One region of the Aquisalimonas sp. APHAB1-3 genome, then DNA from elsewhere that is predicted to be linked to it. Evidence: riboswitches for the same ligand, from Rfam matches in the RefSeq annotation. Region 1 holds a riboswitch; the other holds the start of a gene.
The links. A riboswitch is a leader RNA that binds a small molecule or an ion and turns the genes downstream of it on or off. The one in region 1 is predicted to bind cobalamin.
Positions count from the first base shown of each region.

Region 2: it holds a riboswitch for cobalamin, as region 1 does, so the genes downstream of both, ACNSTU_RS08790 (cobalt-precorrin-5B (C(1))-methyltransferase) here and ACNSTU_RS16875 (hypothetical protein) in region 1, are expected to answer to the same signal.

Region 1 is NZ_JBLWFT010000020.1:14,451-20,274, forward strand. It holds gene zigA (zinc metallochaperone GTPase ZigA) at 13-1,221, shown strand; gene dctP (TRAP transporter substrate-binding protein DctP) at 1,299-2,342, opposite strand; cobalamin riboswitch at 2,545-2,674, shown strand; gene ACNSTU_RS16875 (hypothetical protein) at 2,808-3,227, shown strand; gene ACNSTU_RS16880 (zinc-dependent alcohol dehydrogenase family protein) at 3,275-4,261, opposite strand; gene ACNSTU_RS16885 (PHA/PHB synthase family protein) at 4,365-5,824, opposite strand, start outside.
Region 2 is NZ_JBLWFT010000004.1:118,304-124,127, forward strand. It holds gene ACNSTU_RS08765 (sulfite exporter TauE/SafE family protein) at 1-271, shown strand, start outside; gene ACNSTU_RS08770 (MFS transporter) at 272-1,513, opposite strand; gene ACNSTU_RS08775 (hypothetical protein) at 1,641-1,931, shown strand; gene ACNSTU_RS08780 (SDR family oxidoreductase) at 1,933-2,703, opposite strand; gene ubiG (bifunctional 2-polyprenyl-6-hydroxyphenol methylase/3-demethylubiquinol 3-O-methyltransferase UbiG) at 2,700-3,464, opposite strand; cobalamin riboswitch at 3,567-3,789, shown strand; gene ACNSTU_RS08790 (cobalt-precorrin-5B (C(1))-methyltransferase) at 3,935-5,038, shown strand; gene ACNSTU_RS08795 (ABC transporter ATP-binding protein) at 5,035-5,824, shown strand, end outside.

The DNA.
Region 1 (5,824 bases):
GGGAGGACCCCCATGGAACGCCTGCCCGTTACCGTTTTGTCCGGCTTTCTGGGCGCCGGCAAGACGTCGCTGCTCAACCATGTGCTGCATGCGCCTCATGGCAAACGCATCGCCGTGATCGTCAACGACATGTCCGAGGTGAACATCGACGCCAGCCTGGTGCGCGGCGATCGGCCGCACCTGGAGCGCGCCGACGAAAAGCTGGTGGAGATGAGCAACGGCTGCATCTGCTGCACCCTGCGCGAGGATCTGCTGGTGGAGATCAACCGCCTTGCCGCCGAACAGCGATTCGACTACCTGCTGATCGAGTCCACGGGCATCTCGGAGCCGCTGCCAGTGGCGGAAACATTCACGTTCCGTGACGAGAACGGGCGCAGCCTCTCGGACATGGCCCGCCTGGACACCATGGTCACGGTGATCGATGCCGCCAATTTCCTGCGGGACTACGCGTCCCAGGATCAGCTGGGCGACCGCGGCGAACAGGCGGGCGATGACGATGAACGCACGGTGGTGGACCTGCTGGTCGACCAGGTGGAGTTCTGTGATGTGCTGGTCGTGAACAAGACCGACCGGGTCACCCGCAGCGAACGTGAGCGCCTCACCGGCATTCTCCGGAGTCTCAATCCGCGCGCCCGCATCGTGGACTGCCAGTACGGCCAGGTTGCCCTGGACGCCGTTCTCGACACGGGCCTGTTCGACTTCGAGCAGGCGGCGCGCGCCCCCGGCTGGCTAATGGAGCTGCGCGGCGAGCACACGCCGGAGACCGAGGAATACGGCATCAGCAGCTTCGTCTACCGCGCACGGCGCCCGTTTCATCCGCGTCGCTTCTGGGATCTGATCCATTCCGAATGGCCCGGAGTGATCCGCTCGAAGGGCCACTTCTGGCTGGCCTCGCGGCACGATCTGGTGGGCAACTGGTCCCAGGCCGGCCCGGCCGCCGAGCACGGTGCAGCCGGGGTTTGGTGGGCGGCAGCGCCGGAAGGCGCCTGGCCCGACGATCCGGAAGCCACCGCATTCATCCGCGAACGCTGGCAGGAACCCCATGGGGACCGCCAGCAGGAGCTGGTGCTGATCGGCATCGACATGGATCGCGACGCGCTGACGGCCCGGCTCGACGCCTGCCTGCTCACGGATTCGGAGCTGGCGGGCGGCCCGCAGGCCTGGCGGCGCATGGAGGACCCGTTCCCGGCCTGGGGCCTCACAGAGCCGGAACCCGCCTGAAGGCTGCGACTACCTGCCATCCGGGGACGACACCCCCGGAGTGGCAGGTTCCGGCCTGCTTCAGGGAGCGGACCGCCTCAATCCTCGTCGAGGTGGCCAAGATCCTGAAGGAACTCGCGCAGCATGGCCACGGCTTCCGCCGCCTCGTCACTCTCGGCGGCGACATTGTCCCAGTGGGCCTCGGAGGTCTCTACCAGACGCTCGTGGACATCATCCGGCAAGGGGTTCAGCTCCACCCCGTCCTCGGCAAGCACGCGCTGCTTGGTCATCTCCTCGTGATAGATGTACTCGTTGGTGCGCTCCCAGTAGTGCTCCTCCAGAGTATCCATGAGAATGGCATGGATGTCTTCGGGGAGCGCCTCTACGGCCTCCTCGTTAAATATGAACGTGTCGTCGCTGATGCTGAGCGGCGGCTCCACGTGATAGGGCGCGACCTCGTAGAGGCTCATGCTGTCGGCACCCTGGTACGCTCCCCAGTGTCCGCCATCCACTACACCGGTGGAGAGGGCCTGATAAAGCTCTTCGCCGGGCACGTACTGGGCCGCGGCTCCTGCCTCCGAGAGCACGGTCTCACTGAGCCCCGACGTGGCGATGCGCGCACCCTCGAAATCCTCCATGGACTCGATGGGCTCGCTGAGCACGATCTCCTGGGTGAGCATCTTGTCCGGGTGGTAGAAAACACCGTACTCGGACGCCTCCTCGCGGATCATCTCCTCGAATCCCAGGTGGCGATAGAAGTACACCGCTTCCCAAACCTCCTGGAATGAGAACGGCAGCCCAGCGGCAACGCTGGCCAGGGACAGGCGGTCCTGGAGGAAAAACGGCGACGTGGTCCCCATCTCGACGATGCCACGCTCGACGGCCGCCCAGATCTCGTCGGTGCCGAACAGCTGCCCGGCTTCGTAGAGTTCCAGTTCCAGCCGGCCGTCGGTGCGCTCGTAGAGCTGATCCCGCAGTTTCTCGAGACTGGCTTCGTAGGAGGTACTGGCACTGGGCCAGTGCGACTGAACACGCCAGGTGATGGTCTCGTCGTCGGCTGTCGCCCCGGCATGCGGCAACGCCAGGCCAAGGCCGATCATCACGCTCACGCTCCACTTTCCCATGGCTACTGTACTGCTCATGTTTCTCCTCCCCGGGGTTGCCCCCCCTGTTATGGCTCTTGCAGGCCGGCCCTGCGGGTTGACCTGCTTTCGACCGTAGAGATGGCCCATCGGAGGGGTCAATCATCAAACCCATGAAATCGTCTCATCGCCCACCATGCACGCAGTGCATGAATGTGTTCCGGCCGCTATTGCACGGATCCACACCAACCTATATCTTGGGCCCGTCTTCAAAAGAACCACCACATCGTGATGGTTCAGCGGGGAACACCGGTGAGAGTCCGGGGCTGTCGCGCAACGGTATGGCGGATGCATTCGCCGAGCCCGAATACCGCGGAAGACGTTTACGGGAGCCTCGCGCCAAGGTTCTCCGGCAACGGTGCACACCACCTCCGGATACCCGCGAAGGCTTCTCCAGCCGCGATGCCCGCCCGGCCACCCGGCGCGTCGGCATCACACAATCAGGGATGTTCGGAGGAGCCCGACATGCAGACGATTACACCCCATTACGCAACAGCCACCCCTGCGTTCGACGGACACCACGCACTGGTTCTGCGGACCCGTCTCGATCCACTGCTGCGCCGGGTTCTTCACGGGCTGGGCGCCCGTGTCGAGCCGCTGGAGTGGCGCGGATTCATCGGCCCGGCCGTGGACCGCATCGGCGGACCTGCGGCGCACAACGCACCGGACCACCTGGACGCGGACGGTGCGGAAGCACTGATCGAACTGCTGCAGCGCATGGAATCCCGTGGCGGCGCCCCGCGCTGGGTGCACCACATGCTGAACAGCTATCGCGCCGGGGCACTGCTGGAGCGCGACGGCACGCTGGAACTCGGGGATTCAACCACGCCGTCCTGGCTGCTGGGGGAGGTGCTGCGACTGCCAGGGCGCCAGCGCGTGGCGTGAACGGTCAGTCAACGGGGCGCGGCGCAATCCGCCCCGCCCCGGACGGATCAGACCGCGGGCGTGACCAGCACCTTGCCAGTCCGCTCACCGGAGGCGGCCTCGGCCACGGCCGCCTTGATGTCGGCGACGTCGAAGCGGGCGTGGACGCGGGCCGAAAGCTGCCCGGAGGCAATCATGCCGGCCAATTCCCCGTAGAGCCCCTGCTGCTGTTCGCGTGTGGCGTGCTGGAACCAGCGGGCAAGCCAGAAGCCCTTCACGCTCAGGTTGCGGAATACCAGGTGCCGCGGCGCCACCATGCAGGGATCGCCGCTCATCATGCCGTAATTGACCAGGGTTGCATCGTCGCTGAGGGCCGATGCCAGATGGTCCGTGGCCGATCCACCCACGGCGTCGATCCCCAATCGCACCGGGGCATGGCCGCTGGCCTCGGCAACACGCTCGGCCAGGTCCGGCCCATCCACCAGGACGATCTCGGCACCCTGCTCCTGCAATGGTGTCACCGCCGATGCGCGCCGCACCACGTTGACCGTCTTCAGGCCACGGAGCTTCGCCAGGGTAATCAGGTAGCCACCGACACCGGAGTTGGCGGCGTTCTGGATCAGCCACTCTCCCGGCTGCAAATCCACGAACTCACTCATGAGCAGTGACGCGGTGGGTGGATTGACGGTCATCATCGCCAGCTGTTCCGGGTCGGCGTCGTCGGGCAGCGGTACCAGCTTGCGGGCCGGTGCCAGCACGTGGGTTGCCCAAGAACCACAGCCGACCGGCAGCAGCACGGTCTGCCCCCTGCTGAAGCCGTCCACGCCCTCTCCGCACTGGACCACCCGCCCGACGCCCTCGTTGCCGCCCACCGCCGGCAGAGGTGGCAGCATGCCGTACTCGCCGGTGAGCGTGAGCACGTCGGACGGATTGATCGGCGCCGCGACCACCTCCATGAGCACTTCGCCGGCACCGGGGGTGGGGGTCTCCCGTTCCACCGCGTCGATGACGTCCTGGGGCACCGGACCGCGGTGTTCGTAGATCGCCTGCAGCATCACCATACTCCTTGCTCGTGTACATGGGCTGAATACGCCGGCGTATGGTACACCCCGGGCGCGCTTCCACGCTCCCGGGTTCGAACACGGATTCGAGCGCAGCCTATTTCAGAAACACGTACTGCCCAGGCGCGTCTTCCATGGGGACGATGCCCTGACCGGGCGCCCCGAGCTCCGGCGGTTTGCGCCGGTTGCCGGAACGCGCCCGCAGCCACTCCCGCCACTCGGGCCACCAGGACCCGTCCTGCACCGGCACCTGCTGCACGAATGCGTCGGCGTGCATGAGCAGCTCGTCCGGCTGATGGGTGTTGACCCGGTACCGGCGTCGCGGGTGCTGCGGCGGGCTCACGATCCCGGCGTTATGCCCGCCGTTGGTCAGCAGGAACGTCACCGGGCTCCGGGCCAACCGATTGATCTTGTAGACGGACGTCCACGGTGCCACGTGGTCCCGCTCAGTGCCCACCACGAAGAACGGTGCGCCCACGTCGGCCAGGTGGACGACTTCCCCGTCCACCTCGAACAGGCCGTCGGCGAACTCGTTATCCAGATACAACCGTTGCAAGTACTCGCTGTGCATCCCATAAGGCATGCGGGTGGCATCCGCATTCCAGGCCATGAGGTCATTCATGGGCATGCGCTCGCCGCGCAGATACTGATTTATGGACGCAGACCACACCAGGTCCTGTGAGCGCAGCAGCTGGAATGCACCGGTCATCTGTTTGCCGTCCAGATGACCGGTTTCCCACATGATGTCATCCAGGAAAGTGACCTGGCTGTCGTCGATGAAAAGCCCCAGCTCCCCCGGCTCCCGGAAGTCCGCCTGGGCGGCGAACAGGGTGAGCGTGGCCAGCCGCTCATCCCGCTGGCGGGCCATGGCCGCAGCGGCAATCATCAGCAGCGTGCCGCCCAGGCAATACCCCACGCCATGCACGCGCTGGCCAGGCACAACCGCACTGATGGCATCCAGCGCCGCCATCAAACCAAGTCGCCGGTAATCGTCAAAGCTGAGATCGCGGTCGGCGGCATCCGGGTTCTTCCAGGAGATGGCGAAGACCGTGTACCCCTCCTCCACCAGGTAGCGAATCAGCGAGTTCTCAGGGCTGAGGTCGAGAATGTAGTACTTCATGATCCACGCCGGCACCACCAGAATGGGCTCCGGATGGACAGTCTTCGTCCCAGGCTCGTACTGGATCAGTTCCATGAGCCGGTTCCGGTAAATCACTTTCCCGGGCGTCACGGCCACGTTATCGCCCGGCTGATACGTCTCCGCTCCTGCCGGTGGCGCACCGCTCAGTGCACGCTGGAAGTCCTCGCGCAGGTGCTCGGCCCCTCGCAGCAGATTCGCACCGCCCTCCTCCATCGTCTGCCGCAGCAGCTCCGGGTTGGAGAACAGGTAATTGCTTGGCGAGAACACGTCCAGGATCTGCCGGCCAACGAAATTGACCACCTCCTCGTGGTGGGGCGTGACACCGCGCACCCCGGTGGTGGCGTTGTGCCACCACTGCTGGGTGAGCAGAAACGACTGATGGATGATATTGAACGGCCACTGCTGCCATTCGGGCG
Region 2 (5,824 bases), on a different contig from region 1:
GGCGTTTCAGCACTTCTCCGGTGCGCGGCTGCGCGGCACGCTGTCTGCGGTGTTCGTCCCCGGTGGCTTGATCGTGCTCACCGCCCTGGCCCTGGCCGGCCACTTCGGGCTCGCGGAGCTGGTCATGGGGATCAGCCTGCTGCCAGCCATTGCGCTCGGCTTTCTGGGCTCCGGCCGCGTTGCGCGCTGGCTCGATCGCGACTGGCTGCGCCCGGCGCTGCTGGGCGTCTCGGCCGCGGCCGCCGTTGGCGCCATCATCAGCGCGCTGTGATCAGCCGTCTCGGGCCGTCGATGCCTCGCTCTGCGGTGGGCCGCCCACGGCCAGTTCGCGGGGGAAGCGGCGGATCCATGCGGTCAGGATGCAACCCACGATCAACCCGGCCGTGGTGAACAGGAACGCGGCGCGGAAATCGCCCGTGGTCTCGATCAGCCACCCGGCAATGGCCGGCCCCACGAACTGGCCGGCGGCGAACACCAGGGTCGAGAAGCTGAAGGCGATGGGGATGTACCGGGGCGCCACCTGATCGGTACTGCTTGCCTGGATCAGGGCGAACGAGCCGTTCACGGCGCAGCCCATGATCAGGTAATGGAGAAAGAACATGAGCAGGGTCTGGTCGATGAGCGGCAGCATGGTGGCGATGGTCACCAGGACCATGGCCGTCAGCAGCGCGTTGCCGCGGCCCCAGTGGTCCGAGAGCATGCCCCAGGCGGGCCCTGCGGCCACCGACAGCAGCCCCATCATCGCGAGCAGCTGGCCGGCGGTCCGTTCCGGGTGGCCCGATTCCACCACGAAGCTGACCATGAAGACCGCCTGCACGATGTAGGTCAGTCCGATCAGCCCGTAGACGCTGCCGACGATGAGCATGCGCGGGTGGCGGTAGATCAGCCACTTCTCCGCGGAGGGCGGCCGTTCCCCGGCCGCGATGCGTGACCCCGGTGGATCCCGCACCACGATGATGACCAGGGTGGCCACGGCGGCGGCCGCCGCCGCGAACAGCCCCCAGCTCACCCGCCAGGCGGCGTCGCCGAAGAGTGTCTGCAGCCAGGGCACCAGAAAGCCGATCAGCAGTGTCCCAACGCCGATGCCCGCCGACATGCAGCCGATGACGAAGCCGCGCTTCGCCGGATACCATGCGGCCAGCAGTGAGACCATGGGGGCGAAACTGAAGGCGGTGCCAAAGCCGAGCAGCGCCTTGAGTGCGAGCAATGCCGGGTAGGCCGTGGCAACGCTGAGCCCCGCAAAACCGATCCCCACCGTGATCAGGCCGAACACCACGGCCCGGCGCGGCCCCCAGCGAGCGGCGGCGGCGCCGCCAGCGAGCACGAACAGCAGGTAACCCAGCGCGGTGACCGTGCCGAGCGTGCCTGCCTGCTGGTAGGTGAGCCCCAGGTCGGCACGCATGGGCGGCAGCAGCACGCCAAAGGCCAGGCGGGCGAAGACGATCACGACCAGTCCCGTGAACGCGCCGCACAGTACGGTAAGCACGGCGTTGGGGCGGGTAGTGGTGTCCACGGCAGGCGGCCTCTTCGTTGTTATTGGTGAGCCGACCATATCAGGAAATCTGAACGCGCGGACACGGGAGCGGTCAGTGGGCTATTGATGGCAGGTCCTGATGTGCCTTATCCGGAAGGAGCGTGAAATGAGAGCAGGTCGACCGAGGCCCGGCCTGGGCCCATTGGTGGTGGCAGCAGCGGGGTTATCGCTCGCCGTGGCGGTAATGGCCGCGGACGATGTCCGCTTCGAGACCGCGGACGGAGAGCCCCTTCCGGACGCTGAGCAGGAGGTTGCCGAATCCGTGCTGGATGCCGAGGTGCTGCAGCCCGGCGTCTATCGGCTGGATGTGGATGTGGACGGCCGCCAGGCGCGCATCATCGAAGCGCGCCCCGAGGCCGACGCCTCGGAGTCGGGGCACAGGACCGAGGGCCGGTGAACTAGTCCGCGTATTGCATCCGCCGTGTCATGCCGCCGTCGACGACCATGTTCTCGCCGGTGATGAACCCGGCTGCGCTCGATAGCAGGAAGGTGCAGAGGTTCGCGACGTCCTCCGGGCGGCCCACGCGACCGGCGGGGTGCTGGGCGTGGTCGGCTGCCGTGAGGGTCGAGGGTTCGCGCAGGCCCGGCTTGCGGTGATCCTCAACCGCAATCCATCCCGGGCTGACGGCGTTGACGCGAACCCGTCCGGACAGGCTCACCGCCAGCGCGTGGGTGAGCGCCAGCACACCCCCCTTGCTCGCGGCATAGGCCTCGCTGTCGGGCTCAGACTGCAGCGCCCGGGTGGAGGCGATGTTGACGATGGCACCCCGGCGCGCCGCCAGGTGCGGCGTGCAGTGCTTGCTGAACAGGAAGGTGCCGGTCAGGTTGACGTCCAGCCAGCGCTGCCAGTCCTTCAGGGCCAGCGCCTCAACCGGTCCGCTCAGCGGGTCGGCGACACCGGCGTTGTTCACCAGACCGTCGAGTTGGCCATAGTGCACCAGCGTGGCATCCACGGCGCTTTCCACGGCCGCCTCGTCGGCGACGTCCGCCTGCACCGTGAACAGCCGCTGGTCGTCCCGGCACTCATCGTCCAGTGCCGCCAGCGCCTCGCCGTCCAGATCGATGACCGACACGCGCCACCCCGACGACAGCAGTTTGCGCGACACGCCAAGGCCGATGCCCTGGGCCCCTCCCGTTACCAGGGCGACGGGCTGTGGCTCGTCACTCATGTCTCCCCCTCTCCTTGGCGCCTGGCCAGCAGCATGTAGTTGACGCTCTCCGAGGGTGACAGCCACATGCGCCGCGTCAATGGATTGACCTTGACGCCGGTACGCTGAATCGTCGTGATGCCGTCCCGTTCCATGAGTGTCTCGATTTCGGCGGGGGTGGGAAACCGGGACCACTGGTGCGTGCCTTTTGGAAGCAGCCGGAAGATGTACTCCGCGCCCACGATGGCCACGACAAAGGAGATCGCATTGCGGTTGATGGTGGCCACGAAGGTGTGGCCGCCCGGCGCCACCAGACGGTTCACGGCGGCCATGAACGCCGGCAGGTCGGCCACGTGCTCTACCACCTCCATGTTCAGCACCACGTCGTAGCGGGCGCCGCGCCCGGCCAGCGCCTCGGCCGTGGCAGTCTCGTACGTGATGTCCAGACCCTGTTCGCGGGCGTGCAGGCGGGCGACCCGGATGTTGCTGTCGGACACGTCCACCCCGTGAACCGTGGCCCCGAGCCTGGCCATGGCCTCGCTGAGCAGCCCGCCGCCGCAGCCGATGTCGAGCATGCGCAGACCGGCGAGTGGTGCCGGCTCGGCCGGGTCACGATCATACTGCTCCGCCAGCCGGTCACGGATGTAGCCGGTTCGCAGCGTGTTCAGCACATGGAGGGGCCACAGCTTGCCATCGGACTGCCACCACATCGCCGCCAGCGCGCGATAGCGCGCCAGTTCGTCCGGATCCACCGTCCGGTCCTGTGCGTCGTTCCCGGTCATGTCATCCTACCCGTAGGCTCATTGATGATGGTTAGGTGTTGCATAGAGTCTGTATCAATTCAGTTCATTTGTCTCCGGTTGACCACCCCAAGGGGGTCCCATAAGGTACAGCCAGCTTCAGGTGCCCCGCGTGCAATTGGGGATAATCGGGAAGCCGGTGCGCACGCGTCGCGTGCAAGGCCGGCGCTGCCCCCGCAACGGTAAGTGGTGACGACCGGATCACAGGCCACTGACGACGCCCGCACGGGTGCGTCGGGAAGGCGATCCGCCGGGGAAGGACCCTACACCACCAGCCCGGAGACCGGCCTGAATTCCCTGGTGCCGCGGGGTGCGGCGGAACCGGGTGGTGAACACCTGTCCCGCTGATCGGTACCCACCCAGCCTCTGCACCCGTCGCGCGATCATCTGACGAGGGACCGCGAGACGTGACCGACACGCAGCAGCCACAATCAGCCACCGGCGCGCCCTCCATGCGCCCGGAAAGCCGTGACGGCGGCGGTCCCTTGCGCACCGGTCTCACCACCGGGGTGTGCGCGACGGCCGCGGCGACCGCGGCCGCCCGTCTGGCGCTGGGGGATCACGTGGGCGAGCGCCAGACAGTCGTCCTGCCCAAGGGCAAGCGCGTCGAGCTGGTCCTGAATGATCTCCGGCGCACCGGGGATGGCGCGGAGGCGGGGGTCATCAAGGACGGGGGGGATGATCCCGATGCCACCCACGGAGCCCGGGTGTGGGCGCATGCCGAGCCGCGCAGGGAGGCGGGGCTCACGTTCCATGCCGGCGCTGGCGTGGGGGTTGTCACCCGCTCCGGTCTGCCCGTCGCGGTGGGCGAGCCGGCCATCAACCCGGTGCCCCGGCGCATGATGACCGATCATCTCCTCGAGTGTGCCGCCGCCCTCGATTACCGGGGCGGATTCTCGGTCTTCGTGGGTGTCGACAATGGCGAGCGCATCGCCGAGCGCACCATGAACGGACGTCTCGGCATTCAGGGCGGGCTGTCGATCCTGGGCACCACCGGAATCGTGCGACCGTTCTCGTGCGCTGCCTATATCGCCTCCATTCACCAGTCCATCGACGTGGCCCGCGCCAACGGCATCACCCACATCGCCTGCTGTACCGGTGGCTCCAGCGAGGCCATGGCTCGTGCCCGCTACCGCCTTGGTGACATGGCGCTGATCGAGATGGGCGACCTGATCGGTGGCGTGCTCAAGTACATCAAACGCCATCCGGTGCCACGGGTCACCCTGGCCGGCGGCTTCGGCAAGCTCAGCAAGTTCGCCGCCGGCCACGCCGATACCCACAGCCGCAAGTGCGCCATCGACCTTGACCGCCTCGCCGGCGAAGCGGCCGCTCTGGGCGCCGATACCCACCTGCGCATGCGCATGACCGCCTGCAATACCAGCATCGAGGCCCTGTCCCTGTGCCAGAGCGCAGGGATTCCCCTGGCGGACCGCATCTGTGCCCGCGCCTATGATCAGGCCCGGCGCACGCTGCCCGATGCCGTCATGCTGGACGTCTGCGCGGTGGATCGGGGCGGTCGTCTGGTGGGTACGGCGACCACGGGGGTGGCGGCATGAGCGCGCCGGCAATCGCGCTGGAAGGCCTGACCAAACACTACGCCAGCGGTCGCACCGGTCTCGCGGGCGTGGATCTCACGGTGGATGCTGGCTGTTTCTTTGGCCTGCTCGGCCCCAACGGGGCCGGCAAGACCACGCTGATCGGCCTGCTGACCTCGCTGGTGCGGCTGGAACAGGGCACGGTGCGCGTGTTCGGCCACGATCTGGCACGGGAGCCGGTTGCCGCGCGGCGGCTCATCGGCCTGGTCCCCCAGGAGGTGAACTTCAACAGCTTTGAACCGGTGGCCGAGATCGTCGCCACCCAGGCGGCCTACTACGGGTTGTCGCCGCGCCGCGCACGGCAGCGCACCGATGCCGTCCTGTCCCTGATGGGGCTGGCCGATCGCGCACGGCAGACCGCCTGGGGGCTGTCCGGCGGCCTCAAGCGGCGGCTCATGATCGCCCGTGCCCTGGCGCACGAGCCGCGGCTGCTGGTGCTGGACGAGCCCACCGCCGGTGTGGATGTTGCGGCTCGCCACGACCTCTGGGCCGTGCTGCAGCGGCTGAACGCCGCCGGCACCACGGTGCTGCTGACCACACACTACCTGGAGGAGGCGGAGCAGCTTTGCGACGATCTCGCCTTCATCGACGACGGTCGCCTCATCGCCCGCGGCGGCCCCGGAGCCCTGTTGCAGGGGATGGACCACGACACCCTGGTACTGGATCTGGCCGTCGATTGCCCGGAACCGCTCCGTCTCGATGGCGTCACGGTCCGCGCCGTGGATGCGCGCACCCTGGAGGTGGACG